One region of the Marinomonas sp. S3726 genome, then DNA from elsewhere that is predicted to be linked to it. Evidence: predicted binding sites of a transcription regulator. Region 1 holds the regulator's gene; each other region holds the start of a gene.
The links. Region 1 encodes FliA, which starts transcription of late flagellar genes. Its sites were predicted from a motif close to CTAAAGTTNNNNNNNNNNCNGCCGATA; they were not measured.

Region 1 (10,656 bases):
AACTTTGCTGTAATCACAAAGGGTGCTGGACGAATATCTGAAGTAAGTGCTCGCTTTACGCTTGACGCTATGCCTGGTAAGCAAATGGCAATCGATGCAGACTTGAATGCGGGCATGATAAACCCTGATGAAGCAAAAATACGACGAGCAGAAATTGCCTCTGAAGCTGAGTTTTATGGCTCCATGGATGGTGCGAGTAAGTTTGTTAAGGGTGATGCTGTTGCCGGTTTAATGATTTTGGGTATCAACATCATAGGTGGCTTTGCTATTGGTATGGCGCAGCATGGACTGACTTTTAACGATGCTATTACTAAATATTCATTGCTTACAATCGGTGATGGTTTAGTTGCACAAATACCTTCTCTAATGTTGTCTACATCTGCTGCCATTATGGTTACCCGAGTAAATGAGTCAGGTGACATGGGGAGTCAGGTTGTCAGACAGATGTTCTCCAGCTCTAAAGCGCTTTATGTTGCGGCGGCTGTGATGGGGATCATGGGGATAGTGCCAGGTATGCCACACTTATCCTTCTTGTCGCTTGCTGCTTTGATGGCTGGTTTAGCTTATTTCTTTGAATATAGAGAAAAACAGAAAAGCCAAGCTAAGACAAAAACACGTGCTACATCAGCTGATGGTTCAGATGCTCCTCAGACGCCAGAGTCAAAAGACTTAAGCTGGGATGATGTTGCTCCGGTTGATATCTTAGGTCTTGAAGTGGGCTACCGACTTATTCCTCTTGTTGATAAGTCTCAAGGTGGTGAATTGTTAGCAAGGATTAAGGGTGTAAGGCGTAAATTATCTCAAGATTTAGGCTTTTTGGTGCCCAGTGTTCATATTAGGGATAACTTAGACCTTCTGCCTAATGCCTATAGAGTGACGCTCATGGGTGTTAGTTTAGCGGATGCCGAGGTTCATTCGGACAAAGAACTGGCAATCGACCCTGGACAAGTATTTGGAAAATTAGATGGAATACCTGATAAAGACCCTTCTTTTGGCCTAGATGCTGTATGGATTGATCCTAAAAAAAGAGATCAAGCACAAACTTATGGCTATACCGTTGTTGATGTAAGTACCGTTGTTGCAACACATATTAATCAGATTATGCATAAGCATGCTCATGAGTTGATTGGTCATGATGAAGTGCAGCAACTGCTAGAGTTATTAAAGCAGCATAATCCTAAGTTGGCAGAAGAATTGGTACCTAACACTGTACCTGTAAGTGTGTTGTTGAAAATACTGCAAAATCTTTTAGTTGAAGGTGTGCCTTTACGTGATATGAGAACAATTGCAGAAGCTATTATGGGAGTTGTTCCTAAGTCTCAAGACCCTATGGTGCTTACTGCTGCAGTGAGGACCTCTTTGTCACGTTTAATCGTACAAACTCTAGCTGAAGGGGTTGATGAAATTCCTGTATTAACCTTAGACCCTGAGCTAGAAAAAATGCTGATGCAAACGGTTCAGCAAAGTCAACAAGCGGGTGTTAAGAATGAGGAGGCTTTGATCTTAGAGCCTTCAATGGCTGAGCAGCTACAAACTTCATTAAGGCAGTCTTCTGAACAGCAAGAAAGTAACGGTAATACACCTATATTGATTGTATCTGCACCTATTAGGCCTATGTTGGCAAGATTTATGCGTTATGGTGGTATAAATATGGCTGTTTTGTCGTACCAAGAGGTGCCAGATCATAAGCGAATTACAGTCGTAGGCGTTATTGGTCAGTAAAATTGCTGTACTTGCCCTGATATCTTTCTATATTTATCAAATTCTTTCGGGTAAGCTATGGATTTGTAAGAGAAATTAACTTTAAAGGATAGGTCTTTAATGCAGATAAGGCGGTTTCGAGCAGCAGATATGCGCCAAGCGATTCGCAAAGTACGCGACGCTGTAGGCCCTGATGCCGTAATTCTGTCTAATCAACGCCTTGCAAGTGGAGAGATCGAAATAGTTGCCGCTCTAGATTATGACGGTAGCATGCCTTCAAATTACTCAAGTCAGCCTAAACCTGAGCCTCCTCCTGTTACTCCTAAAACAGCGCCTCAACAAAGCTATCAAGAGCGAATTGAACAAGCTAAGCAACCTGAAATTTCACAAGTAAATCATCAAGCTGATCTTGCTCAGAAAATGTCGTCTGTACCTGCTAATAAATATGTTTCCATGGCAGATGAAGATCCTGTTATCGAAGAGTCTTTATCTATTAAGCAGCCAGAGGAAAGTGCTCAATTAAAAGAGATGGAAGCTGAACTGCAAAAGGTAAAGGAGTTGCTTGAGCAGCAGCGTAAGTTGGGTGATACCAAGAAAAATGACCTTGACCCTGCACAAGCAAAAGTAAAAGAGAGATTGACCTCCCTCGGATTATCGTCAAGTATTGTCTCTGGTATTCTGGATGATGTCGAGTTACTGGGACGTGAAGACGATTGGAACCGAGTGCTATCTCATTTGGCTGAACATATACCAGTTAAGAAACAAGGTTCTGAAATGCATGGTTGTTATGCGTTTATGGGGCCAACAGGCGTTGGTAAAACAACAACAATTGGCAAGATTGCTGCGCAACATGTTTTAAAGCATGGCTCAGACAGTGTTGTTTTAGTGACAACTGATACATATAGAATTGCAGCGCATGAACAACTTCGTACATTTGGTCGCATATTGAATGTTCCTGTTGTTGTTGTTAATGAATATTCAGATTTGAATGAAGTACTTGATAAATATTCTAACTTTTCACTCGTTTTAGTTGATACTGCAGGTATGAATCCAAGGGATAGAAACCTAGAACGTCAATTGCTTATGATGAAAAGGGCTCATTCAGATTTAAAAAAATTGCTAGTATTACCCTGTACAAGTCAAAGACAAGTATTAAAAACTGTTGTTGATGTGTATGCTCAGGTGCAATTAGATGGTTGTGTGTTAAGTAAGCTAGATGAATCTGCTTCACTAGGTGAGGCGGTTAGTGTTGTTATTGAAGAGAGGTTGCCAGTCGTCTACATCGCAGATGGGCAGCGCATTCCAGATGATATTCAACCTGCAAGAGCACATAATATAATAAGCCGAGCAGTTTATACTGCGGAGCAATATAGTCATATATACAGCTCATTGAAATACGGTAGTTAGTAACTTTATGTTATTTCAACCAGTAAGTTATAGAACAATATAGTACAGTTATTTCAAGAGTATTGGTTTAACAAATATAAGGTTACGTTCATCTTTGATTATGCAGTCCAGAACAGGTCTAAATGCCTATAATCAAAAACCGGCACCATCAGTTAATCAAATTATTGATGAATACGGTTTCTTGGTTAAAAAAATTGCCTATCATCTGCTTGCGAGGTTACCAAGCAGTGTTGAGCTGGATGATTTAATTCAAGCGGGGATGATGGGATTGATTGAGGCGTTTAAACGCTTTGAGTCAACAAAAGGTGCTAGTTTTGAAACTTATGCCGGAATCCGTATTCGTGGCTCTATCATGGATGAGGTCCGTAAAAGTGACTGGGCTCCTAGGTCAGTACGTCGAAATGGGCGAGCAATAGCTAGTGCGATTAAAGAATTAGAAGCTAAGCTTGGTCGTGAAGCTAGTGATTTTGAAATATCTCAAGCAATGGATATTGGGCTAAATGAATATCATGAGATGTTGCAATCAAGTATGTCTACTCAGTTATTTAGTTTTGAAGAGTTGCTTGACTCGGAAGGGTTAAATATTGAGACAGATAATGAAGAGGATAGTGCGCCATACTCTTTTGTTGAAGACTTAGGTTTTCAAAAACAATTGGCGCAAGAAATAGATTCTTTACCAGAACGAGAAAAGTTAGTTCTATCCTTGTATTACAATGATGAACTTAACCTTAAAGAAATCGGTTCTGTGTTAGGTGTGAGTGAATCGCGAGTGAGTCAGATACATAGTCAAGCAGCTATGCGTCTTAAAGCTAGATTAAGTGATTGGCGAGATTAAATATGAGCTTTGATAGACTACCTTTGGGTTGTGGAGGTTGCATTGGATAAAAACATGAAGATCCTAATCGTTGATGATTTCTCAACAATGAGGCGTATCATCAAAAATTTACTAAGGGATTTGGGATTTACCAATACAGTTGAAGCTGATGATGGGACAACTGCATTACCTATATTGCAGACAGGAACCATAGATTTCTTGGTAACTGACTGGAATATGCCAGGTATGACTGGAATTGAGTTGCTTCGCTCTGTGAGGGCTGATGAAAAACTCAAAACGATTCCAGTTTTGATGGTTACTGCTGAGGCTAAGCGAGACCAAATTATTGCCGCTGCACAAGCAGGGGTTAATGGTTATGTTGTAAAACCATTTACTGCAGTGGCGTTAAAAGAAAAAATCGAGAAGATTTTTGAACGAATTGATGCCGGAAAATAGGGGCTGAGAATGTCTGATAATTCTAAGTTGCGGCTTGGTGAATTTGAGACTCAGGTGAAAGATGGTGCAGTAGATTTAATTAATCGTATTGAAACTGGCGACTTCGCTGGTGCGATTAAAATTATTCAAGATCTTAGTGAAGCGCGTCATAACAACTTCTATAACGAAGTTGGCTATCTGACTCGTAGCCTTCACGATGCTATCCGAGATTTCAAAGTTGATTCTGTTGATCAAATTGTTGATCAAGTTGATGGTGCATCAAAAATTACAGATGCGACTGACCGCTTGAACTATGTCATTGATATGACCAACAGCGCTGCAAACACTACTATGGATATGGTCGATAGTAGCGTTCCAGTTGCTAGCCAACTACAAGATCAAGCAAGAGACCTAAGAAAAGATTGGGGCCGACTTATTCAGCGTGATTTAACTCCAGCTGAATTCCGTGAGCTTTACAAACGAATTGATGTATTTCTGCAAACAGCAGATGAAAGTGCAACAACTCTGCATTCAAATCTGAATGCCATTCTTTTGGAACAAGGTTATCAAGATTTAACTGGACAAGTTATTACACGCGTAACAGAACTAATTCGTGATGTTGAAGAAAAACTTGTTCACCTTGTTGCTGTTGCTGGGCGTGTTGATAGCATTTCTGGTATGGAACATGAAGACGTAGAAAATGAAGTTGATGACACAAAAGGTCATGGTCCAGCCATCAATAGTGATAACAACCCTGAAGTATTGAATAGCCAAGACGAAGTTGATGACTTGCTATCCAGTCTTGGTTTCTAGAGGAGCTGAGGATGAGTTTCGAAGTTGATGAAGAGATCCTACAGGATTTTTTAGTTGAAGCAGGTGAAATCCTTGAACAGCTATCTGAACAACTGGTTGATTTAGAACAAAACCCAAACGATATTGCCTTATTGAATGCAATCTTTAGAGGTTTCCATACAGTTAAAGGCGGCGCCGGATTTTTACAGTTAAATGCATTGGTTAACTGTTGCCATTATGCTGAAAACGTCTTTGATATTTTGCGTAACGGTCAAAGAAACGTTACCGCAGAGCTTATGGATGTCGTTTTACAAGCTCTTGATGCCGTTAATGAGATGTTTGAGGTGGTTCGTTCTGGCGGGGAGCCAGAGCCTGCTGACCCTGAGATAATTGAAGCTTTAAGTAAGTACGCTTGTCCTGCCTCTGAAGATGAAGAGGGAGAAGATGAGTCTGAAGCAGAAGTTGAAGAGACAGTAGAAGAAGTAGAAGAGACTCAGGTTGAAGAAGTTGACTCTGCTGCTCAAGAAGAGAATGTTGATATCTCAGATGATGAGTTTGAGTCGCTTTTAAATGCTCTGGGTGATGATGAAAGTACCCCAGCTGCAGTTCAAGCAGAGACTTCTCAGTCTGACAATGCTGCTCCGGCTAATAGCGATGATATTACTGAGAGTGAGTTTGATGCCCTTCTAGATCAACTGCACGGTGAAGGGGTGCCTGGTGCAACAAATGATGCGGCTCCAGAGCAAGCTGAACCAGCAACAGAAACTCAAGCAGCTGACACAGCTTCTGATGAAATTACTGAAGATGAGTTTGAGAAATTATTAAATCAACTTCACGGTGAAGGTGCTCCTGGACAGGATTCAGCTAAAGAAAGTGAGCAACCAGAAGCAGAAAAGGTAACAGATAAGAAAGACGATAAAGTGGCAAATGCTGCTGGTCCAGATTCTGATTTAATTACAGAAGATGAGTTTGAATCTTTATTAGATACCTTGCATGCTGAGAAGCAACAAGCTCCTCAAGCATCAGCGCCTGAAAATAAACCAAAGGCAGAGGCGAAAGCTAAACCTAAAGCAGAGGCGAAAGCTAAACCCAAGCCAAAAGCAGAGGCTAAGCCCAAACCGAAAAAAGCTGAGGTTGTAGCGAAAGAACCTGCGAAATCTAAAGATGATAAGCCGAATGCGCCAGTTGTTCAGGAAACGACAGTAAGGGTAGATACAAAGCGTTTAGACGATATTATGAATATGGTGGGAGAGCTAGTTTTAGTTCGAAACCGTCTAGTTCGTCTGGGTTTACAAAGTGAAGATGAGTCAATGGGGAAAGCTGTAGCTAACCTTGATGTTGTTACTGGCGATCTTCAGAATGCTGTTATGAAAACTCGAATGCAGCCAATTAAGAAAGTATTTGGACGTTTTCCTCGAGTTGTTCGTGACCTAGCTAGAAACCTTAAGAAAGAAGTTAATTTAGAGCTTAGAGGTGAAGAAACCGATTTAGATAAAAACTTGGTTGAAGCGCTTGCAGATCCTCTTGTTCACTTAGTGAGAAACTCTGTAGACCATGGTGTTGAAGCACCAGATGTTCGTGAGGCAAATGGTAAGCCTCGTGGTGGTAAGGTAATACTGTCAGCTGAGCAAGAAGGTGATCATATACTTCTATCCATCGAAGACGATGGTGCTGGTATGGATGCAGATAAGTTGCGTCAAAAAGCAGTTGAAAAAGGCTTAATGGATACTGATGCTGCAGAGCGCTTATCTGATGATGAAGCCTTTAATTTGATCTTTGCTCCAGGTTTTTCTACTAAGGTTGAAATTACTGATGTGTCCGGCCGCGGTGTAGGTATGGACGTAGTTAAGACGAAAATTTCGCAACTTAACGGAACATTAGACATCAAATCTGTTTTAGGTAAGGGATCACGATTCTCTATTAAGGTGCCTTTAACCTTAGCTATTATGCCTACGCTGATGGTGATGCTAGAAGATCAAGCATTTGCATTCCCTCTAGTGAGTGTAAATGAAATCTTCCATTTGAATCTTAAAAAGACAAACATAGTAGATGGTCAACAAGTGGTGGTAATTCGTGGTAAAACACTGCCTATCTTCCATTTGAAACACTGGTTAGTTAAAGGTCAAGCTGCTGATCTTAACCCTGAAGAAGCTCATGTTGTTGTTGTTCAGGTTGGGATGAATGAAGTTGGCTTTGTTGTTGATCAGTTGGTCGGTCAAGAAGAGGTTGTGATTAAGCCTCTTGGTAAAATGTTGCAAGGTACATCCGGTATGGCTGGTGCAACTATTACCGGAGACGGACGAATTGCATTAATTTTAGATGTTCCTAGCATGCTTAAGAGTTATGCATCGCGATAGGTTAATTGGATTTTTAGGAGACGCTTTATGCCAGTAAATGTACTGGTGGTAGACGATTCTGGTTTTTTTCGAAGACGTCTGGTTGAAATTTTTGATGCTGATCCACGCTTAAAGGTTATAGGTACTGCAACTAACGGACAAGAAGCCGTTGATAAGGTGCAGTCCCTAAAACCTGATGTAGTGACTATGGACTACGAAATGCCTGTTTTAGATGGCATTGCGGCAGTTGCTAGCATTATGAAATCACGCCCAACACCTGTTTTAATGTTCTCTTCATTAACTCATGAAGGTGCTAGGGTTACACTTGATGCGCTAGAAGCTGGTGCAGTTGATTTCATGCCAAAAAACTTTGAAGATATTTCGCGTGATTCTGCAGTGGTAAAGAAAACCTTAATTGAGCGTGTTTTAGCTGTAGCACGAACTCGTTTTATGGGGCAAACAAAAATTGCAGCTCCTGCTGAGAAGAAAGCAGCTCCTGCGCCTATTGTGTTAGAGCAAGGGGTGATTATTCCTCGTAGGCGCAAGAATGTCAGTTTAATTGCAATAGGAACATCAACAGGTGGCCCTATGGCATTGCAGACAGTGTTAACTAAATTGCCTAAAAATTTATCTGCACCGCTTGTTTTGATTCAGCATATGCCTGCAGCTTTTACAGGTGCTTTTGCTGAGCGTTTAAATCAGATTTGTGAAATCACCGTTAAAGAAGCCAAAGACGGAGATAAACTTGAAGCTGGTGTTGCTTTGTTAGCGCCTGGTGGCAAGCAGATGATGGTTGATCCAAGAAATGGTGGATGTGTCAGAATTCTGGATGGTGATGAGCGCTTAAACTATAAGCCTTCCGTTGATGTAACTTTCGGCTCTGCATCTAAATGCTACCCAGGAAGGGTGCTTTCAGTTGTTATGACTGGAATGGGTGTTGATGGACGAGAAGGTGCCAGGATGCTAAAAGATACGGGTTCTCGAGTTTGGTCACAAAGTGAAGAAACTTGTGTTATCTACGGTATGCCAATGGCAGTAGAAAAAGCTAATTTATCTGATGACGTAATTCATCTAGAACAAATAGGCGAGCGTATTGTTAAAGAGGTTGGTTAATGGATCTATTGACCTTAGCCGGCCTTGTTATTGCCTTTTCTTCAGTAGTGCTATCTAACCTTCTTGGTGGAGGGGAGATGGTTCTACTGATTAACCTCCCTTCAGCAATTATAGTTATTTTTGGTAGTCTTGGGGCTGCGCTTGTTCAGAGTAATATTTTAGAAGCTACTAGATCCCTATCTCTATTAAAATGGTCATTATTCCCTCCTGTTTTTGAATTTAATAATGCTCGAGAGCTGATTTATAAATTAGCAAATCAAGCCAGACGTCAATCTGTTGTGAGTTTAGAGTCAGAATTAAATTCATTAAATGATGGGTTTTCTGAAAGAGCGTTACAGATGGCGATCGATGGTGCTGATCCTGATAGCTTCTCTGAGCTATTGCATGATGAAGTGCTTAGGTTTAGGGATAAAAGAATGGCTAGTGTCGACTTTCTTGAGTCGATTGGTGGATATGCGCCAACATTAGGAATTATGGGGTCAGTACTTGGCCTAATTCAAGCAATGGCAAACCTAGATAGCCCTGAAGCATTAGGGCATGGTATCGCAGTTGCTTTTGTTTCCACCTTGTATGGGCAAGGTTTTGCTAACTTAATTATCTTTCCAATTACAAAAAAGCTAACAAACTATGTTGATAAAGAAGCTCTTTATTATCAGCTTATAGTTGATGGTATTTATGGTATAGCGACAGGTAAAAACCCTCACCGTCTTGATATTGAGTTGAGTGGTTATGAGCAATGATAAGCTTGGTTCAAGGTATCGTGCTAAACGTCGTCGGCACTTAGGTGTTCGTAATGACACTAATCAGAATAAAGATCGTTGGATTTTATCTTATGCTGATTTTATAACATTGCTTTTTGCTTTCTTCGTCGCGCTATACTCTATCTCTTTGAAAAATCAGGGCGATTCTAAGTTACTAACAGAGACTCTTGAGGGGGTTTTGGACGCTGTTCAATTGTCAGTAAAGCCTATTAATATCGGTCAAGTAACAACAGGTGAAGCTGAGGATGATGTTTTCCAAGAGTTAACACCAGATAGAGATAGTAACCCAATTCCTAGTCCAAAACAGAATCAAGAAACGATCGTAAAAAAAGAACTCAAGGTGGTTCAAGAGTTAAATCAAATGATTCTGACCCATATGGGGGAGTATCAACAGAATGGTTTGATATCAATAAATGAGAGTGAGCTTTGGATCGAGATTGAATTAAAAGCAGGTTTGCTTTTTTCGTCAGGAGAGTTTGAGTTGACTAATGAAGCTGTCGCTGTGCTTATTTCGATTAGTCAGGTCCTGAATCGATATAGTTACCCTGTTGTTGTGGAAGGGCATACAGATGATTTGCCAGTTAACAACTTTTATACCTCAAATTGGCAGCTATCAAGTGCTAGGGCATCGTCTGTTGTAGATGAGTTAATTAGCGGAGGCGTTAATCCTAAGCTAATTGCTGTGATGGGGTTGAGCAGTGAGAAACCTAAAGTCAGAAACAACAGCGACTTTTCACGGGCAAGAAACAGACGAGTGACATTGAAAATTGGTAAGATTGAAGCAGAAAACCTATACGACTACTTGTTTGAATAGTTATATACTTCAATAAGATAATCATAGAAACTGTAAGTAAAATAATAGTATAGGCATTATTAGGGGATAAAAGGTGCACATTTGGGCGGTAGCTAACCAAAAAGGTGGAGTAGGTAAAACAACTAGTGTGGTAACCCTGTCAGGGTTGCTCGCAGATGCAGGTCATCGTGTCTTGATGGTTGACCTTGATCCTCATGGTTCTTTAACTAGCTATTTTCGTTTTGATCCTGATTCAATTGAGCATAGTGCTTATGATTTGTTCTTAGGTAATGGAAAAATACAAGAAAGCTTACCGAAAGAGCTTATTTTAGAAACTGGGCATCCAAATTTATCCTTACTACCATCTTCTACTGCCTTAGCAACGTTAGAGCGACATGCTCAAGCGCAAGGTGGTATGGGGCTTGTCATTTCTAAGACATTGGCCATTTTATGGGATGACTACGACTATGTTTTGATTGATAGTCCACCTGTCTTAGGGGTATT
Region 2 (10,656 bases), on a different contig from region 1:
CCACTGGCAACAACCTCACCAACAGAGTTAGTTAGAGTGAATGTATCCCCAATACCTGCTCCAGCGCCTGGCACAGTAGCGAAGACAAAAACATTTTGCGTTGCGTCAATCGCACTGTAATTTTTTTGCAAAAAATCATCGTAAACACTTTGATCTTTTATCTCTGTTCTTACACTCGTTTCACCCGCTAATTGGGTATAAGTAAAATTATTTCGCGTCCAAACATCTTCGAAAACGGTTTTACCTGAATCAGCCCCAGTCACTGTCACATTATCTGAGATCTGTAATTTTTTACGGCCTTCATCACCTTCAAATTCATAGCGACCATCTGGCTTTAACTCAAAAGCAGAACGTGTTGATTCATGCCCTGAAAAGATATGATTGCCATCTGAATCTGTTGAGTTCATTAAATCTGCTGCGGCTAAAGTCAGCATTTGTAACTCTTCAGAAATCGCACCTAAATCTTGATCCCCGTATGCGCCATTCTCAGCTTGAATCAAAAGTATATTGGCACGGTTAAAGAGGTCAGTCAGACCGTCCAGTACAACCTCTTCATATTCAAGGCTGTTTTTTGCCATTACGGCATTTTCAGAGTACTGATCCAATAATAAGTTCACTGCTTCATAGCGCATGACTTGAGCAGCACCCACAGGGTCATCACTGGCCGTCATAATGTCGGTATTTTCAGAAATACGTCTTTGGGTCTGCAAATACCTTTCATTCGACTTAGTTAAGTCAGTTAACGATTGGTTATAGATAAAATTATTTGAAACTCGCATATCAATTACCTAATCGAATTTAAAAGGGTTTGGAAACTTTTTTCAGCCGCCGAGATTACCTGAGAAGAAGCTGCATATGAGTTTTGATAACGAATCAAGTTCACTGCCTCCTCATCTAAACTTACGGCAGAGACTTCGTCACGACGTGCGATACTTTGCTCCATCATGACTTCACTTGATTCCATATTTGTCTTAGCTGTATTGGTTAAATTACCTACCCTTGCCACGGTTGAAGTGTAGGCATCGGCAAAACTTTGGCTACCACCAACCAGGGCTTTATTTTGTAAGTCAGCTATGGCGCGCCCATTATAGTTATCATGTCGACCAGATTGGTTGAAAGAGATATTAAAGACATCACCCGCGGTAGGCTTACTAGATAAGGAGACATCATAGCCCGACTCATCTAATCCGGCCTGAGCTAACAAGTCTGTATAGTTTTTAGCATCTGCAACCTGAGCTAGAATCAGACCATCCTGATCCAAGACATCAAAGCTGGTTTCACTGGTAAATCGAATGCCTTGTGGTGCAAACCGATACAAATCACCATCAGCACTAAAAGCAGAGGTATCGGCATCTGTATTAGATACAGACGAAATAGAAATTTTGGCATCAGATAAGTTATCAGCACTTCTCTCTACCTGTATCGGCGCATTCATTGCCAAATCATCACCACTAGTTGATGCCAAAGAGATATTAGCGGCAGCTAAGCTTGTTGGTGCAAACTGAAAGGTATCACCAGGCCTGAAACCTACTTTGACATCTTCTTCTAATTTTAACTCTATCCCTATTCCAGGAATCGAAAAATACCCGTCAGGTGTCTTTTCCATTTGATCTAAATCGAAAAACCTTGCTGGCGCAGTCGATTCACCAGAGACACCAAAGCTTCTTAATTCAAAAGCATTATTTGATGTCATGATAAGTTCATAAGTATCCGTTGAAAGCTCTGATGCTTTACCTTCTTCAACCCTAACATCAACTTCATGAATCAAACTTGAGTTCTTTCCACTTTGGCTGACAGTAATATCAGCAAGATCAAATATGCGCTTACCATAATCACCATTAGCATCTAGGCCTAAACGGTTTTGCTGATTAACACTGTCAGAAATAACAATCGCCTGCTGACCTAACTGCCTATCTAACTCTTCAAGAAAGTCAGCGCGGTAATTCATCAAGCCACCAATTGAGCCGCCTAAATCGGTTGTATCTATCCCTAACTCATAATCCTCAAAGTCCAAAACTAATTCATAAGTAGTAGAATCATACTCACTTGGAGAGAGGCTAAGTTTATTGACACTGGTTTGCAGCACCAAAGGCTGCCCGCCTCCAAGCTGCAACTCCATCAAATCATTTTCATCAAAACTAATTTTAATATCGAGATATTCACTAATTTGACGAGCGATATCTTCTTGAGTATCCCTAAGTTCATTTGCTTTAGATCCACCAACCGTTTCTTGTACAAGGATCTTGCCATTAAGGTCAGCAATCTGATTAGCATATTCATTAATAATATCGATATTCGAGGTAAGCTGCTCGTTCACCAATGACGTTTGATCTTGAGAAAAGCTTGCCAGCTCATTGAAGTGGCTAACAAGGTTCTTCAAATCTGTATAAGCAATTTTTCGAGTACCCGTATTGGTAGGGTCACTATTAACTGACTGCAAAGAGTCAAATGCATTGTTTAAATAGGTATTAAGAGAGGTCGCTTTATCAGAAAAGATCTCATCAGCAATTGCACCTTGCTGATAATAGCTATCGAAATAATTGTAGTTTGAGGTATCGCTTCTTAACTGGGTATTAACAAATTCGTCAACAACTCGCTTAGTCGAACCAACTTCAACACCACCATTTTGCTGAGTCGATAAACTCGTGGTTTGTCGGTTATAACCTTCTGTATTGACGTTGGCAGTGTTTTGACCGGTTGTCACAATCTGGGCAGAGCTTGCCAACACACCAGATAAGCCAATCGAATAAAGGTCGCCAGCCATTTTAATACCCCTAAGTCAGAACAATACGAAAGCTAAAAAGCCTTCATTTATTTAATATATCGACTTAGGATGCAAAAACTTGACCAAATTTGAAGATATGAGAAAAAAAGCGCTAGAGGGACTCTAACCACTCGCTTTTAGCGATACCTTGTATTTTCTCACTGTACTTAGGATCTGTCGCATAACCCCCTTGCTGTAAATTTGCGGCAAAGCTTGCCACATCATCTCCGGCAGAAAGGGCACCTTTGTACCTATCACTTGACGTTAAAAAATCAGCGTAATCATCAAAGCTATGAGCAAATGACTGATAAGCTCTAAAAGGAGCGACTTGCTTTTTAGCAACACCATTCTCATATTCTAGCGTAGTCACGACAGCTCTTTCTCCTTGCCATCTTGCATCTGCTTTAATACCAAAAAGGTTATAGCTTGCACTTCCATCTTGCTTAGCAATTGGATATTTACCCCAACCAGTCTCTAAAGCTGCTTGCGCTAAAATTGCCTTAGGGTTCACCCCCAACTTTTCAGCAGCGGCTTTAGCATGAGGCCAAAGCGTTTGAATAAACTCTTCAGGTGATTTGAAAGCCACTTGCTCAGCAGTTTGACCTGTTTGCTTCGTATTTAAATCTAACTGTAGAGTCTCAACTATTTTAGCGAGGTCGATATCTTCATCCGCAGCAACCGATTGAGCTTGAGAAATAAGATCTTGAGAAGCGTTTTTAGCAAGCACTTGAATACGTGCAAGGTCTTGAGTGGCGACTTGATTTAAAAAAGCAGTTTCGGAGCCAGGTTTAGCGCCTGTTGCAGCGCCTTGTCCTTGAAACTGTCGAATAAGAGCATCTGCTATCCCCATACCGCCAGCTTTAGACAAAGACTGAGCCATCTGGGAATCAAGCATTTCTTGATATTGCTTTGACTCATTACTAGAGAATAAATCAGAACCAATGGTTTCATTGGCTTGACGCATATTCTTAAGCATCATATTAATAAAAATAGACTCAAATTCTTGAGCAACTTTCTTTAATGCGGCTTCCGGATCTTGTTTCGCACTCGTTTTCAATTTTGCCAAAGCATTAAAATCGGCATAAAACTCATTTGAACTAACGTTATTCATATCAAGATCCAAGCAAACAGCATAATTATGATTCTATCATAAATAATTTTTTAGCCTTAGATAACCACCAAATCAGCATTAATTGCGCCAGCTTGCTTTAAGCCTTCAAGAATAGCCATCACATCACCAGGCGCCGCCCCAACCTGATTAACCGCACGCACAATATCATTCAATGAAGCACCAGGGCCAAATAAAAACATATGCCCACTATCTTCATTCACCGCAATCTCTTGTCGTGGCGCATAAATAGTTTCACCACCCGTAAGTGGCTCGCCTTGAACAGCAGGAGCCGCTTGAGCTTTTATCGTTACTGTTAGGCTGCCATGAGTAACAGCAGCAGGAGAAACCTTCACATGCTGACCGATAATAATCGTACCCGTTCGAGAGTTAATAACAATTTTGGCTCTCTCCTCACCTAGCTCAACTTCTAAATTCTCTAAAATAGATAGAAAGGTAACTCTTTGGCTTGGATCTCTTGGCGCTGACACACGAATCGATGTTGCATCTAGTGTTTTTGCAACACCTGGACCTAGCAAGGCATTAATACTATCCGAAACTTGTTTCGCTGTTGTGAAATCGGGTCGATTCAAATTAAATGTCAGCGTATCACCACGATTAAAACTATTAGGCACAGTCCTTTCAACACTGGCACCATTGGGAATACGCCCCACGGTTGGAATATTTAAAGAGGTTCTTGAGCCATCATTACCTTGACTCCCCAGACCACCAACAACCAAATTACCTTGTGCTATCGCATAAACTTGGCCATCAGCACCTTTCAGAGTAGATAACAATAAAGTTCCACCTTGAAGACTACTGGCACTACCAATAGAGGAAGCTGTGATATCAATTTTTTGACCGGGCTTAGAGAAAGGAGGCAAGGTTGCCGTTAAAGACACGGCAGCAACATTCTGAGAATTAGCGTTAATCCCTTCCGGCATAACAATACCAAACTGAGCCAACATACCTGTGAAACTTTGATCCGTAAAGTTACTATTATCGCCTGTTCCATTTAGCCCAATAACCAAACCATAACCAAACAATTGGTTATCTCGCACGCCCTCAACAGATGAAATATCTTTTAGTCGATCGGCATTCGCCATCATCGAGATAAAAAAAGCACATATTAATAAGCAATATTTCATTGTCATCAATCCAACAGGTTTCAAATTAATTCGGTACAACACCACGATTCAATAGACGAGTTACCCAACCTTGCTCACTACCAGAGGCAATTTCACCAGAACCTGAATAAGTAATACGAGCATCAGCAACACGAGCAGAGTCGATTGTATTATTTGGCTTAATATCTTGTTTACGAATAATACCTGTTAATCGTATATATTCATCACCTCGATTCAAGGTCACCCACTTCTCACCTCGAACCGCCAACACACCATTTGGATAAACATCATACACGGTCACAGTGATAGTGCCATTTAAACTATTACTCTGATTAGCACCAGCACTACCGGCAAAGTTGGTCCCACCATCCGGCAAGACTGAATCAATATTCACCTCAGTACCAACAACCCTAGGGTTTTGAACTTGAGCAGATGATGACTTAGTCAAAGAGGCATCATTAGATTTACTAGAGCTGGTTGTTTCACTCAAGTTAATCGTTAAAATATCGCCAACACGAGAGGCAGTTTGACTACCAAAGAAGACATCACCCATCCCTACTTTATAGATACCACCATTCACATTTTGTGAAGGCTGAGCTTCATATTTAATAACAGGCGCATAATAGGGATCATCAGATCTTGGTCCATAGTTCATATCTGGCGCATTAAAAGGGTCGCTTTCTTCAGGCACATAAGCATGCTCAGGCGCAGGTTCGAAGACTTTCTCAGGTTCCCCTTCAATCACCTCTTCTACAGGTGCTTCCTCTTCTACCACTTCCTCAACAGCAGGCTCTTCAACAACCTCTTCTGCTGTTTCTTCCGGCTCCCATGAAGCACAACCAGTAAGAAACAGAGCCAATAAAAGCGTAAACCGGACCATAGCCATATCAATAAACCTAAAGCTGCTGAATAACGAAACTCATCATGCCATCTGCTGCTGAGACAACTTTTGAGTTCATTTCGTAACCACGTTGAGCGGTAATCAGATTAACCAATTCCTCAACTGAGTTAACGTTCGATGTTTCCACCATATTTTGTCTAACATTACCCAAAGCAGATGTCCCAGGTACATCAACAATAGGTGCTCCGCTGGCTGCTGTTTCAACAAAAAGGTTTTGACCAATTGAAGACAGACCTTCAGGGTTAATAAAACCAGCTAGGGTTAGCTGCCCCACACCTTCACTATCTGCAGAACCCTGTCTTACGATAGAAACAGTACCATCGTCACCAATAGTCACTGAGGAAGCATCTTGAGGGATAGTTATCTGTGGCTCAACCAAAAAACCAGAGGAAGTCACTAAGCTACCTTCTGAATTCAACTGAAATTGACCATCTCGGGTATAACCCATATTGCCATCTGGCATTAAGATCTGAAAAAAGCCTTGCCCTTGAATAGCAACATCCAAGTCTCTGTCTGTGACATTATAGTCACCTTCAGCAAAGTTCTTTTGCGTTGCTGACACCCTTACACCAGCCCCCATTTGAAGACCCGAAGGCAGCTGGGTATTTTGAGATTGCAAACCACCTGGCTGCTGCACTGTGTGATAAAGCAAATCTTCAAATACTGCTCTATCTTTCTTAAAACCTGTAGTAGAGACGTTTGCTAAGTTGTTTGAAATAACAGACAACTGCTTATCCATTGCAGAAAGACCTGTCTTACTTACCCATAATGCTGGATGCATATTAAACTCTCTTAAAAAATTCGATACTTATTATAAAAATACTATTATGCGTTTCTCTGCAAAATACGCGCCGATGCATTACCATTGTTTCGCACCGTATCCATTACTTTAATATTCATTTCAAATTGGCGAGAAAGCCCCATAATCTTGGTCAACTCTTCCACCGCACTAACATTACTACTTTCAAGAAAACCAGACTTAAGCTCTGTATTAAAGTCTTGCTCCAACAGCGCACCGCTTCTCGCTCTTAACAAGCCATCAGGCCCTTTTTCAATTAATTGAGTGTCTGGGTTAACTAATTTGATCTGGCCAATAGTCGCCACTTCTGAGGCAGTTCCACCTTCTGGGATAATTGATATAGTACCGTCTTCACCAATGGATATTTTATCAATAGGCGGCAAAAAGATTGGCCCTCTCGCTCCCATAATAGGCAAACCACTGCCATTCACTAACTGCCCATTAGCAGTAATCTGCAAATCACCAGAACGTGTATAAGCTTCGCTTCCCTGCGCATCAAGCACAGCAATAAAGCCGCTATCTTTCATAGCAATATCAAGAGATCTGTCTGTTTGAATTAAGGCACCAGACTCATAACGAGTAGCTGGGTTTTCTGTCATAGAATAAACACGGCTTGCATAGTGATCACCATACACAGGCATAGCACGAGCTTGCTCGAAATCAGCTCTAAAACCTGTTGTATTAACGTTTGCAAGGTTGTTGGCGCGAATGGTTTGGGCTTGCATGATTTGCTTACCACCACTCATTGCTAGATACAGGGCTCTATCCATTCTATGCACTCCAAATAAAAAGACTACACTTAGCATTCAAACATCATGCCAAGTATAGTCAGCCCCTTTATTTGGAGATTATCTGACAGAGGGTGTCAGATAATTTTAATCAGGTAATTATCTCAGGTTAATAATTGTCTGAGTCACCGTATTTTCTGTTTCTAAGGTTTTCGAGTTCGCCTGATAGTTTCGCTGCGCCTCAATTAAAGCAACCAATTCAGAGGTCAAATCCACGTTTGATTCCTCTAACGCTCCACCTTGAATACTACCTAAAGTCCCCGTATTTGGCTTACCTACGTTCGCTTGACCTGAGTCAGAGCTAGCCACCCAAGAGGTATCACCAGAAGGCGTTAAACCATCTGTATTATCAAAAGTAGCCAAGGCAATTTGACCTAACACAGACGTTTGCTGGTTAGTATAAGTTGCAATCAAGTAGCCTTCTTCATCAAACGAAACACCTTGCAGTTCACCCGCGGTGAAACCATCTTGCACGAAAACATCACTACTATTTAAGGCAAATTGAGTCGAGCCATTCAAATCTAAAGGAATTTTCGCCGATCTATTGGTTGGATCAAAACCAGAAATTTCCAGCGTAATAGGCTGGGTCACGGCAAAAGGCGGAAAACCTTGTGCCACACCAGAGATATTACCTGCCGTATCAAAGGTCACAACCACATCTTCAGGAATATAAGAGGTCGGCTCTCCTGTTACTGGGTCTTCATATTGGGTTTTACCATCAACCGTTACCACCATTTCATAGGTGTTATTTTCACCCTGCTTAATAAAGTAATAACCAAGGGTATGCTCTTCACCTAGACCATCATACAGTGTCTTAGTATTACCATAGGTATATGTGGTTGGATCAGATGGATCAAAGGCTTCTCGCGCAACACTAATTGGCGGAACAACATTAGCTGCCAGCATGGTATCAGCAATAGCCACACCATTTAACGTACCCGTAATAGCAAAAGGCGTTTGCGCCAAGCTAGTTACACTGGCCGTATCTGGCTGACCCGCTCCCATATATAGAAGCTGGAACGGCTCTTCATTAACACCATCACCATTAAGATCTTTACCTTCTTCTGGACCATTAAAGGTGGCATATTGATCAACCATCCAAGCAGCACCTGTATCATCTGTCGCAGCACCATCAACACTGGCATGCACCTGATAAGTATTTGGCAACTCAGACTTAGCATAATAATAAGTAATAATATGATTAGCACCAGCAGCATCAGTTATCGTCTGAGTTTGGGTAAAGTCATAAGTCTCAGGATCATTAGGATCAAAATCAGCCTCAATATAAGGCGGAACATCCTTCGACTCAGAATCAAGGTTAACCTGAATTTCGATATTTGCAGTTGCTTGTGGCGAAATTCTATCGGTAGGTACTTGAAGGTTTTCCAAGTTACCACCCACTATACCATCAACTGCATTATAACCTTCTACGTTAGCACCATCATTGGTTACAAGATAACCCTCAGCATCTAATTTGAAATCACCAGCACGAGTATAGGCTTGTGTTCCACCTAGATTTAAAACAAAGAAACCTGTGCCATCAACAGCCAAATCAAGGTTGTTATCTGTGTAAGCAATATTACCCGCAGAGAAAGCCTGCGCGATGTTATTTACACTCACACCCGAACCAATAGTATTATTACTACCAGCACCAACAACACTGGTATTATATAAATCACCAAACTCTATTCTAGACTGCTTAAAACCCGTTGTATCCGAGTTGGCAATATTGTCACCCGTTACACTTAATGCATCGGCAGACGCTTTAATACCAGATAATGCTGTATTGAAACCCATAACCCTCTCACTTAGCCAACTATATCAAGCTCTTCAGTTAATCCAATTTTGCCCACCCCTGATACATTCAACTCTGTACCATTCGGGCCACTAATCGTTACACCTTCAATCTTGGCAGGAAGCCGAGTCATTAAAGATGTCTTTACACCCTCTCCATCAATAGAAAGAGCCTTAAAATTATATTCTCCGGCTGCTAATGCATTACCTTCATTATCTTTGCCATCCCATACAAATGACTCTTCATGCACATTCATATCACGCACAAGCTGCCCATCTGCATTACGTATTTCTAATGTTGTCGACAAAGACACTTCAGGAATATTCATTTTAACCGGCACATCACCACCCTCATCTAAGGTAGCAACATTGGTATTCGCCATGATTTTTTGACCAACGAGTGTCGATGCAGAAATAGCCTGACTAGAGGTTAATGCACTCGTCATAGACTCCAGTTGAGTCGAAATAGTTGACAGCTCTTCAAGAGAACTCATCTCAGCAATTTGAGAAACCATCTTATTAGTATCTTGGGGCGCTGTGGGGTCTTGCGCTTTTAGTTGCTCAATATAAAGCGTCATAAAAACATCAGTATCCGTTAACGCTTTGGAGTCTTCAGTTGCTTCAACATCAACTCCAGCCTTAACCTTGGCATTATCCGTACCATACTGAGAAATTAGCCCACTTAAGCTAGCATCAAAATCTGCCATAAACTACCTCTACGCTTGCCCAAGAGTTAGCATTTTCTGCATCATACTCTTAGCAGAATTCATCACTTCAACGTTGGTTTGAAATGACCTTGACGCGGACATCATATCGGCCATTTCTTCTACTGGGTTCACATTAGAATAGTAGACATAGCCAGTCTCATTTGCCATTGGATGATCAGGTTCATACCTTGGCTGCAAAGGTGCATCAGATTCAACAATACCTTTTACCTCAACACCAACACCTGCTCCAAACTCATCATTTGAAACCTCATTCCACCCATAACCACGCATAGACTCTTGCATCATGGTCGAAAAGACAGGCTTACGAGCTCGGTAGGTTTGATCTTCAGAACTTGCAACCGTTTCAGCATTAGCAATGTTACTTGCAACCGTATTCAAACGTACTGTTTGAGCACTCATCGCTGAACCGGAAATAGCAAAGATATTATTAAGCGACATTCTTATGAGCCTCCATTAAGAGCTTTCTTCATCGAACTGATTTTTCGATCAAGAAACATAAAGCTGGTATCAAACTGCAAAGAGTTCTGAGCAAATTCAGCTTGCTCTCTTTGCAAATCTACGGTATTCCCATCCAAAGAAGGCTGGGAGGCCACACGGTACGATAAATCTTCATCTTCACGAATTGAACTAGAAGCTAAATCAAAATG
Region 3 (10,656 bases), on a different contig from region 1:
TCATCGATCAAAAAGAGCTTAGGCTGGGCTTTATACAAAGCCTCAATCATCTTTGAATCATATTGATAGTGATCCAGTATGACGAGGTCTGCCTGTGCAGCCATCTCTAAAAAAGCGTCCTCATGACTAATAAAAATATCCTCATCAGTACTCATTTGACAACAACTAACATGACAAACAAAAGATACTTGCCAACCTTTCTCGCAAAATAAGTCTGCCAAAATTTGACACCTTACTCTGTGCCCCATACCGATTTCTTGAGAAGCATCCGCTCGGATAAGTAGTTGTATATTGGCCACATTTAGCACTAAAGAATTTGCTCTTCTAACATGGAAAAATCCAGTGCTTCCCCTTTTTTCACATCAACGTTCAAGGTTTTACCCAAGACATCAGGCCAATGCTTTGGCGCAAGTCCTAGTGAAGGCCTGATAATTTGCATATTAGAGTCAGACAATTTATCGCCTTTCTTACTATCTTTTGAGATATAAATTGAGCGACGATATTTTCTATAATCTTGTTCTGCTTTGGTACCACCATAAGTCACTTCACCAAGCGCAGCTTTCGCCTGTCGACAGGCAGAGACTAATTGAGCTAATTCATCCGGCTCCATGGAGAAAGCAGCATCAACCCCACCTGCACTTCGATCCAAGACAAAGTGTTTTTCTATAACACTGGCACCTAACGCCGTAGCAGCAACTGCTGCAGCAAAACCTTGAGTGTGATCAGATAAACCGACCTGACAATCAAATGTTTTGGCTAAATCTGCAAGTGTTGCTAAATTAGAATCTTCAATTTTCGCAGGATAAGTACTGGTACATTTGAGCAAGGTGATGTCATTATCACTGATTGATCTAACAAGGCTCACCGCTTCTTCAATTTCAGCTTTGGTTGCCATACCGGTAGACATAATCATCGGCTTACCCGTTTTTGCGACAGCTGATATTAGAGGCAAATCAGTTAATTCAAACGAAGCAATTTTATATAATGGCACATCAAGCTCTTCTAAGAAGTTGACTGCTGCAATATCAAAGGGTGAACTAAAAGCGATAAGACCGAGTGATTTAGCATAATCAAATAAAGGTTTATGCCACTCATAAGGAGTAGAGGCTTTTGCATAAAGGTCATATAAATTGTCACCTTCCCACAAACTCCCCTGAGCAGATACCATAAACTCTTCATTTCTTACATCTAACGTCATGGAGTCTGCAGTGTAGGTTTGTAGCTTTATTGCATCGACACCGGTTTTAGCAGCGGCTTCTATCATGGCTTTAGCCAAAGAAAAGTCTTGATTATGATTGCCTGATAACTCAGCAATAATAAAAGGGGATTGCGGCATTGAATCAACCTTAAATAAGTTAATTAGCCATTGTATAACAAACGCATTTTATCCGAGCCACCATCAACAAACTGGCTCACATCGTCTGCCATAATTGGCATTTCTTGTAAAAAATCACACCATATATTAAAGATTTTTTTAGCGTGTAATACGGCTTCATGCTCTTCACGGTAAGCATAAACCGATTTAATAATGGCGAAAGCAGAATAGGTAAAAGAGCCAGCAAAAATATCATATAGATGAGTATGTATTGTGGTCTTTAATAAGAATAAGGTTCTATATTGATGCCATAACAAGTTAGTGACATCTTCTCGGGTTTGAATTTTGTCATCCCAGCCTTGTTGCAAGAATTCAACCACTTCATCAAACGCTGTTTGAGAGATAAGCTCCTTGGTATCCATGGACATCACTTGCTCAGGTGCATTATCAAAGAAAGTTTCGTATAAAACCTCAATCACTTTTTGTTTATTAATATCTGGATCAAATATCATGGCATCTTCAGGCTGAACAGGAATACTGCCCTCAATTTTGGCGCCATCAGACAAATTAAAACATGAAAAGCTTCTTTCTTTATGTAGTTGTTTAAGCATTAACTCAAGTTGCACACGAGATGAGTCCATAATACTTGTGGTATGAACTTCACCACCAAAGTTACCTGGCCTAACAACCAGTTTTTCTTCAACAAAAGTCTGAAAACCTGTTTCTTTACCGTCTTTACCATAATAACCACTGTGCTTGGAGTGGTGCACAGTCATATCTTTAAAGCCGTTATCAACGCCAGCAAAGTAGACGTTTTTAAAGCCAAATAAATGCACAAAGGATAAAGCTAAGTTAGCAACGATAGGGCCTGAGTGATTCATTTGTACATATTCAGTACTATCACCCGCCGCTCTTGCTTTAGACAGAATAAGGGACGTAATTGCTTCACCCGGCTTCATCCCCATGCCGCTACGTTTAAAATACTTGAAGAAGTCAGGGTGCATAACATCAACACTTAAAGCCAAAATATCTTCAAGATAGTCAGCCTCTAAGAACTCAAACTTTTGGGCGGTATGAATCATACGCTCAACATCAACATGCATATCAGGCTTAATACCTAGTCGGCTTAAAGTGTTGATCGTCGTACCACAACAAATAAATAGGGCTTTATCTTTAACTTCTTTGATTAGCTCAATCGAATTATCTAAGGAAGGTCCGTTACCTAAAATAAAGACAGGAATATCTTTCATCCAGTTAGGTAAAGAGTTGGGAGCACCCGCGTCATTTCGCGTCACTCTCGCTAGCTTAGATTTAGGTAGAGACTTCAATCCGTGTGCTACCCCCATTAAAGCGTCATCAAAAAAACCCCATCCCATTATTTGAGTACTATAATGTTTTACAAAGTAATCCAGTGCAGCCTGTATTTCAGGGCTAAGATAGGCCACATGCAAATACGTCATACCTGCCATAAAAAAGCCATTTTCGGTTAGCTGTAAAGCATATTTTTGACTTAGCTCTTTAGGACTCAAACCAATAATAATGTGAATGGTTTTGCCATCTTGATTGAATTTTTCAAGAATTGGACGCCAATCTATGGCAAACAGAGAGTAATAAAATAAATCTGGGTTAGCTTCATAAAGGTAAAGGTGTTTAACTTCTTTACGGGCTAGAAATGCCTCTAACTGATAACCAAGTTCTATGCCGAAAAAAAATACTGATCCAGCAAAATCGGGTATTTCTGTCAGAGGCGTTAGTCCCTCTGCACCTTGATCTATCACATCTTGGATAAGGTTATTAAAATAAACATGTCGAGATGGATGATCTTTAGTACGAGTGATATCTAACGCCGTTTTATTTGGCTCGTTTATCACCTTGTCAATTTTTGCTGCTGCTTTACTTTTTACGGGACCTTGATACAAAGGATTATCTGGCGCCAGATCGATATTTAGATCACCAAACTCATCCAAGAATATTTCTTGGTTTTGCGGTCTAAATGACTGAAAACTTTCAAAAATATGAGGCATCATTTCTTCTAAAGCCTGCATATTTTTCTGAAATTTCTCGGTAAAAATAGCATCCTTTTGTCTAAGTGATTCCAATCTCTCTTGTTTCTGTTTAAGTCTTGCTTCAACAGAGGCTATAGAGTCATTGATATCATTAGACATTTGAGGAGATTCCTTTGTATTGTTTGATACTTTTTCGAGCGTGTTTGGATTTGCTAAGGGCACCTTTAAGCTTGTCACGTGCTTTAGTAACAAGTAATTGAGCCTTGGTATGACTTTGTTGAAATGCGTTTAATACATCCAGGTCTTCTGGTTTCGCAGGTTCATTATCTTTAACTAGCTTTACGCCTTGTTGGCATAGAGAAAGCACTAAAGGAATATCAGACTGCTCGATAGCAGCATTGATTTGTAGGGTAATATCCTCTAATGCTTGATGGTATTCCATAGTTTAACCGTTACCTAATCGCTCATTCTCTTTTTCCATATAAGCTTCTTGCTTATCTAATTCTGAGATTTGATCCCAAGCACCTTTAATTTGAAGCATCAAACCCATAACTTCATCAATAATACTGTTATCAAGCTTAGAGCTTGCTTCAGTAATTCTGAATGTCATGTAGTCATAGAGGGAATCAAGGTTATCTGCAAGCTCAGGGTTATATGAGCGATCAAGAGAGTCTTTGAGGGCGTTAATAATTTCAATCGCGCGAGTTAATACGTTTGCCTTTCCTTCCAAGTCGCGTCTTTCAATACAACCTTTAGCAAGGGCAAGCCTTTCAAGCGCCCCCTGCATCAACAGCTGTATAATACGGTGCGGGTCGGCTCCGGCAAGGTCAGACTTTAAAGAATCTTTTTTATAAGCCTGAATACCCTTGTTTACGTACATACATTAACTCCAATTCTTCTAGTCTTCTATTCTAATCCCGCCAGCTGACTACGTAAGTAGGCGCCACTGGCATTCATTTCAGCGATCGAGCTATCAAGTGAAGAATATTGTTTACGCAATGTTTTTTCATATTGCTCCATCCTAAGATCAAATGCCTCTCTAGATTCATCATTAGAGGTAATTTGAGACTGGATAGAGTCTTCAGTACTGCGAAATAGTCCACTTGCGCCCATATAAGGTTGCATCAGCTCATCAAAAGCTTTTGCAATTCCACGCTCTCCAGTAAACATATCGGCAAAATTTCTAAAACCTGAACTAATTGCGTTATCTAATTTATAACTATCGACTTTAATTAAGCCATTTCTTTCAACTTCTAGGCCTAAATCGAACATAGTTCTAAATTCACCATCACCTTCAAAAGTTCTACCTAAGGTAGTAACTAAAGAAGACTCAAGATTTCGGAGTAGACTATTCCCCTGTAATGTTCCGCCCATTTGCGTAAGATCATTAAAGGTGGATACCATCTTATTATAGGAATCGGTTAAGGTTCTAATCGATTCTTTGATGGTTTCAGAGTCGGTCGAGATAGATGCTGCGACCTGCCCCTCTGTTTTATTCAAGGCTTCAATTTCTAGGCCTTGAACGGCTTTATCAAAAGTATTGTTTTCACCCTGTATTTCAACACCATCAACATTAATGATGCCGTTTTGAGAGAACTGAGTTGAAATAAGGTTATCAGGAACCATGCTTAAATTATTCTTAGTTGATTTAAGCAAGTCTGTGTATTTTTGCGGAAGTGTCGCGAAATCATAGCGGGTATCTGTCCCCATGATATCGACTAAAGTTTTTTCGTAACTTGAAATAGTAAGGTCGTTACCATCCCCCGTCTTATCAGATTCGATAATAAGGCGAACATCACCCTCACCAGTATCAATAATACTAGCGGAAACACCAAAGTTCTTTTCAGCTTGAGCAATGATGCCTGACAATTCTGCCAGTGTCGTACCACCTTCTAGGTTGATGGTAAAAGACTCATTACCTGCAGCAAATGTCATAGTACCACCTAATGCAGTTAAAACTTCATCGGGAGATTCAAACACATTAGGTAACAACTCCATCCGACTTCCGGATGCGACCTGATTTACACCAACATTGTATTGACCATTTCGAGCTCGACCACTTGCTTCTATTGCAACAGCATCGCCCGTACTTGGTTGCTCAATATCGGCAATACGGCTATTAAATAAACGAGGGTCATTAACTTTTTTAACGGCTTCATGAAAGGAAAACGCCACTGACTCCGCTGAACCAACAGCAGAAAGCTCAACCGACAAATCTGATATTTTTTGCTCATAAGCTGCAATTTTAGAATCTCTTTGAGAACTAACTAAGCCACTCACAAGAGATTCCAAATCCATACCAGAACCTGTTCCTAAGGCTCCCACACTCATATACTGCCCCTAAATTTAAGTCAAAGTTGCTAAACCTCTCGATTCACTAACGCGCCTTTGATATCACCCAATTCACTTAATAACGCTTGAATACGTTCAGACATTTCAACAAACTCTTCTGTCGGTATTTGTCTGACGACCTCTCCCGTTTCTTGATCAAGCACTTTAACAACATTATCTTTGTTTGCACTTGAAACATCAAAAGAAAGCTTAATATTTAACTGCGCCATACTCTTAGTTGAGTCCATTAGCTGCTGAAAGTCTACTTTTTCCTTTTTTTCGTTTACGTCCCTTTGCATGTATCTAGCATCAGCTTGAACGTTCTGGCCTTCACGAAGAGATGTTACAGTTTTCGTTTCTCGCGTTTTTTCTTGCGCAAAACTCTCTGTCCTCGAGTGTTGAAGCTGTTGGCCAACACCAAGATCCATTGAGCTTTTTAATAAATCACTCGAACCTATTGCCATGATAGCACCCTCCAAAACCCAAAAAGCTGAGGTAGCCCCCAGCTTTTATCACGCACTGAATTAGCCTAAAAGCGATAATGCAGTTTGCGGTCTTTGGTTTGCTTGAGACAGAATAGTCGTACTTGCTTGTTGCAAAATTTGATTACTTGTCAATTCAGCAGTTTCTTTAGCGAAGTCGGCATCAGCAATACGTGATTTCGCGCCTTCAACATTCTCTTTGATGTTACCCAAGTTACTAATAGTAGAACTGAAACGGTTTTGAACCGCACCAAGCTCCGCACGCTTAGTATCGACAGCAGCAATCATACTACCTAGCATTTCAATCATACTTTGCGCATTGGCAACAGATGAAATAGATGCAGTAGCAGAAGTAACAACGGTTGTACCCGCTGCAGATGAAAGACCTTGTACACTAAATCCACCAAGACCAGAAACATCAACACTGTTGCTTACACCAGCAGTAGCTAGGGAGAAACTGATTGTTTGCTGTGAATCAGCACCAACCTGGAAAACACCTGATGAATAAGAACCGTCAAGTAAGTTCTGACCACCGAAGGTAGTATCAGAAGCAACACGGTCAATCTCAGTTGTTAGTGCAGAGATCTCTTGTTGTAGCGCTAATCGGTCATCATCGGTGTTAGAACCGTTTGCTGACTGAATTGCCAAGGTACGCATACGTTGCAACATGTTTGTTGTTTCGTCCATCGCGCCTTCAGCAGTTTGCGCCAAAGAAATACCATCGTTAGCATTTCGAATAGATTGGTTCAAACCATTTGTCTGAGAAGTCAAACGGTTAGAGATTTGCAAGCCAGCAGCATCGTCTGCCGCACTATTGATACGCTTACCAGATGCTAAACGTTCAAAAGTTGTATCCAAGTTATTACCTGAAGTGGATAACTGACGCTGAGCATACAAAGAAGTCGTATTTGTATTTACATATACAGACATTATAGCCTCCTAGTTTCGCCTAATTGTTTACCTGCCAGGTAAACGCTTTTTTCCGATATTGAATGCGTGTCGCCAAACACGATTCCAATAATCGTAAAACCTCTTAAATTTGTTTTCGGCCCAAAAAACAAAAGCTTTAGATAAAAAAGATACTTTTTTCCTTAAGGCGGAAAAAAAAGGCATAGAAAGCGGCAATAAAAATCCTTATTCACTTGTTATTTCAACAAGTTAGATAGATTTTTAATGATAAAAAATAAAGAAAATATTTTTTATATAGGAGGATTTGTCCATTTTTTTCAAATCTGGTGCTTTTTTATACTTTATTAATCGAACAGAAAGGTTGGCACAGGTATTGCTATAGATATGTTGTGGGACTGCCAATCTCACAAAAAAAAAGCCAAACACTTCGAATGTTTGGCTGAAATCACTTCTAGGAGAGAGAAGCGAAATTTTCAAGTGCCATCGCCAAACCTCTTGCCTCCGGCATTTGAAAGTCCTTCGTAGAGCGGCCTGATCAGCCGCTTTTTTTATGCCATTAGAAAACTAATGGCTTGCCAATCACTTCTTCAAAAGAAGCCTTTAGTAAATCCCTTTAACTTTCGCCAAAAAGCTAAAAGCAATTTCGCTTACTTATCAACCTTCACCAATTAACCTCTAGTTGATAAGCCCTTCGCAGAGCAGCCTAACTAAATTTTAAACGTGATCTTGTGACCGCGATTTATTAACCCCCTAGTAGGGACATCGCTGATTGTGGTCTTTGGTTTGCTTGCGACAAGATAGTTGTACTAGCTTGTTGCAGAATTTGATTACTTGTCATGGTCGCAGTTTCTTCCGCGAAGTCCGCATCACGAATTCGTGAACGTGCGCCTTCAACATTCTCTTTGATGTTACCCAAGTTACTAATGGTAGAAGAGAATCGGTTTTGTACCGCACCAAGCTCCGCACGCTTAGTATCAACCGCAGCAATCATGCTACCCAGCATTTCAATCATACTTTGCGCATTCGCAACAGAAGACACAGATGCTGTTAATGAAGTAATAATGGTTGTACCAGCAGCAGTCGATAAACCCTGTACGTTAAAACCACCTGCAGCAGAAATATCAACACTATTGTTAGTACCACCACTTGCAAGAGAGAAACTAATTGTCTGACTTGCATCAGCACCTACTTGGAAACTACCCGATGCATATGTTCCATCAAGCAAGTTTTGTCCACCGAAGGTAGTCGTATCAGCAACACGGTCAATCTCTGTTGCTAGCTGAGCAATCTCTTGCTGAATAGCCAAACGGTCATCATCTGTATTGGAACCGTTGGCAGATTGGATAGCGAGAGTACGCATACGTTGCAACATGTTAGTTGTTTCGTCCATCGCACCTTCAGCAGTTTGCGCTAGGGAAATACCATCGTTTGCATTTCGCATCGCCTGGTTTAGACCATTTGTCTGAGATGTCAAACGGTTCGAGATTTGAAGACCCGCTGCATCATCTGCTGCGCTGTTAATTCGTTGACCAGAAGCCAAACGCTCGAAAGATTTATCTAACACGTCACCAGAATTACCTAATTGACGCTGAGCGTATAATGACGTTGTATTAGTATTTACATAAAGTGCCATTGTTTTCTCTCCTAAAACAAGATTTTCACTCAACAACCATTAGTGTTATTTAATTATTTGGTTGTTTGCTTGATACAATAGTTATCGACGACATGAAAACTTACTTTAATTTTTTTTATAACTTTTTTTATTTTGATCTTTTAATTTATTTTGAGGATATAACTTATCGATCGAATATAGAAAACCTTTAATTTTTTATTAAATATTTTCAATAAAAACAATCAAATCAAATAAAATCAATTACTTATAATCAATTTATTTTTTTGCATCACGACTCAAACTTATAAAAAGCAAGAATCAAACATTATATTAACAACCACTCATTTAAATAAAAAAGAAAAGAATTAGAGAATTAGAGAATTAGAGAATTAGAGAATTAGAGAATTAGAGAAGATTATACAAATAGATAATCTTCCATTTTTATATTAATTAATTGCGCATCAACAATTCTTTTAATAGATACATCACCTGCCGTGACTTCTAAATCAATATCTTGAGGTGCCATACTTGTTTTTTGTTTAGCCAAATAGATTTGTCTAACCAGTTTTGGTGTTAACGCCTTATTCAACGTCAAAACAAAACCAATTCGTCCGTTCGACAATTCAACACAGGTACCAATTGGAATACGACCAACGCATTGAACAAAGCGCTTAGTTAAATCAGCATCAAAGGCTAGACCCGCTTCATCCGTGATTCTTTTGCAAGCTTGCGCTGGACTCATAGGGCTTTTATGGGACTGGGTCGATGTCATCGCATCATAGGCATCGATAATGGCGGCCATTTTGCCATAGACAGAGATTTCCTCACCAATTTTGCCCTCAGGGTAACCAGTACCATCAATTTTTTCATGATGATCTTCAAGCATTTGATAAACTATTTTCACTAACCAATCTGACGCCTTAACTGCCCGTAAGCCAAAGCTGATATGCTTTTTAAACATCTCAAACTCTGACTCAGAAAGCTTACCCGCCTTATTCACCATAGGCTCTGGCAATTTAAAGCGACCATAATCAAATAACAAACCGCCAAGCGCAATGGCTTTAACATAGGCATCAGACATCTTTAAACTTTTAGCAAAGTGTATTGCCAGAATACAACACCCTATTAGGTGCTTCACCAGGTAAGTATCAGGTGAACGCACAAACCTCACACACAAGAGTGCGCTCGGATTTCTATCGTAAGAAGCAATTAGCTTATCGATTAACTCAACTAAAACCTTCTCATCAAAGGCTTTTCCTTGTTTGAATGGCGCCTCTTGAGATAATACGATTGCCATAGCCTCCTCATATAAAGGCAAGGCATCTTTAATCTCATCCGCCACACTCACAGTCTTAGTCTTTTTAACAGCCCTTGCCATAAGCGATCTTTGTCTTAACGACAAGGTAGCTTCTGGTTTCTTTTCAGAGACGACAGCCTCTTCATTATAAGCAGGCATATCACTTTCTGTTTCTTTGATTGGCTTAGCTGCCTCAGACTCTTCGCCATTCTCCCCCAAGCGCCCCTCTTTAAAATCTAAAATATAGTCTCGGGTATAGTCATTAAGAATATTACGGAAGTATTTAAAGGCGCTTTGACCTTTTTCATAGCGGGTTCTAACATCGCGAGAGTCATAACGACCATCAAGCTTACGTAAACTTTTTACAGATTTGCCAACAGCAACAGATAAGCAGACTTCCAACAACCTTTCCTGGGCGTCATAGAGTCGATCTTTTGGATTAGCGATAATATTCTTATCGTAAAAGTAGGGATCATAAGGAAGCAGTCCGGAAGCAAGAGCCGGCTTAACAAAATCGAGAACCATCTGCCTCTTAACAATGGCAACGATCCTATGTTTACTCCCTTGTTGTTTAGCAATTTTCTTAACTTTTGATGAATAACTTACTTCCGTTTTAAGCCCTAACACCTCGATAATTTTATCGATATCAAAGTAGCTAAAGCTAATATCTACGCCAAATAAGCGTTCAACATCAAATTTTTTCA

Region 2: a site for FliA is predicted at 2,822-2,848, ahead of flgK (flagellar hook-associated protein FlgK). Genes of this name have one in related genera too.
Region 3: a site for FliA is predicted at 7,178-7,204, ahead of TW85_RS07925 (flagellin). Genes of this name have one in related genera too.

The regions. Positions count from the first base shown of each region.
Region 1 covers NZ_JXYC01000003.1:108,553-119,208, forward strand. Annotated here, with positions in the region: gene flhA (flagellar biosynthesis protein FlhA) at 1-1,722, shown strand, start outside; gene flhF (flagellar biosynthesis protein FlhF) at 1,822-3,108, shown strand; gene TW85_RS00785 (RNA polymerase sigma factor FliA) at 3,209-3,943, shown strand; gene cheY (chemotaxis response regulator CheY) at 3,986-4,378, shown strand; gene TW85_RS00795 (protein phosphatase CheZ) at 4,388-5,170, shown strand; gene TW85_RS00800 (chemotaxis protein CheA) at 5,182-7,506, shown strand; gene TW85_RS00805 (chemotaxis response regulator protein-glutamate methylesterase) at 7,534-8,598, shown strand; gene TW85_RS00810 (flagellar motor protein) at 8,598-9,338, shown strand; gene TW85_RS00815 (OmpA family protein) at 9,328-10,173, shown strand; gene TW85_RS00820 (ParA family protein) at 10,247-10,656, shown strand, end outside.
Region 2 covers NZ_JXYC01000009.1:93,426-104,081, forward strand. Annotated here, with positions in the region: gene flgL (flagellar hook-associated protein FlgL) at 1-779, opposite strand, end outside; gene flgK (flagellar hook-associated protein FlgK) at 785-2,764, opposite strand; gene flgJ (flagellar assembly peptidoglycan hydrolase FlgJ) at 2,877-3,875, opposite strand; gene TW85_RS07955 (flagellar basal body P-ring protein FlgI) at 3,932-5,020, opposite strand; gene TW85_RS07960 (flagellar basal body L-ring protein FlgH) at 5,046-5,885, opposite strand; gene flgG (flagellar basal-body rod protein FlgG) at 5,896-6,681, opposite strand; gene TW85_RS07970 (flagellar basal body rod protein FlgF) at 6,726-7,469, opposite strand; gene TW85_RS07975 (flagellar hook-basal body complex protein) at 7,587-9,284, opposite strand; gene TW85_RS07980 (flagellar hook capping FlgD N-terminal domain-containing protein) at 9,296-9,988, opposite strand; gene flgC (flagellar basal body rod protein FlgC) at 9,998-10,447, opposite strand; gene flgB (flagellar basal body rod protein FlgB) at 10,450-10,656, opposite strand, start outside.
Region 3 covers NZ_JXYC01000009.1:82,301-92,956, forward strand. Annotated here, with positions in the region: gene pseG (UDP-2,4-diacetamido-2,4,6-trideoxy-beta-L-altropyranose hydrolase) at 1-299, opposite strand, end outside; gene pseI (pseudaminic acid synthase) at 308-1,336, opposite strand; gene TW85_RS07900 (6-hydroxymethylpterin diphosphokinase MptE-like protein) at 1,360-3,480, opposite strand; gene TW85_RS07905 (hypothetical protein) at 3,473-3,763, opposite strand; gene fliS (flagellar export chaperone FliS) at 3,767-4,201, opposite strand; gene fliD (flagellar filament capping protein FliD) at 4,228-5,652, opposite strand; gene TW85_RS07920 (flagellar protein FlaG) at 5,682-6,116, opposite strand; gene TW85_RS07925 (flagellin) at 6,177-7,064, opposite strand; gene TW85_RS07930 (flagellin) at 7,786-8,676, opposite strand; gene TW85_RS07935 (HD domain-containing phosphohydrolase) at 9,071-10,656, opposite strand, start outside.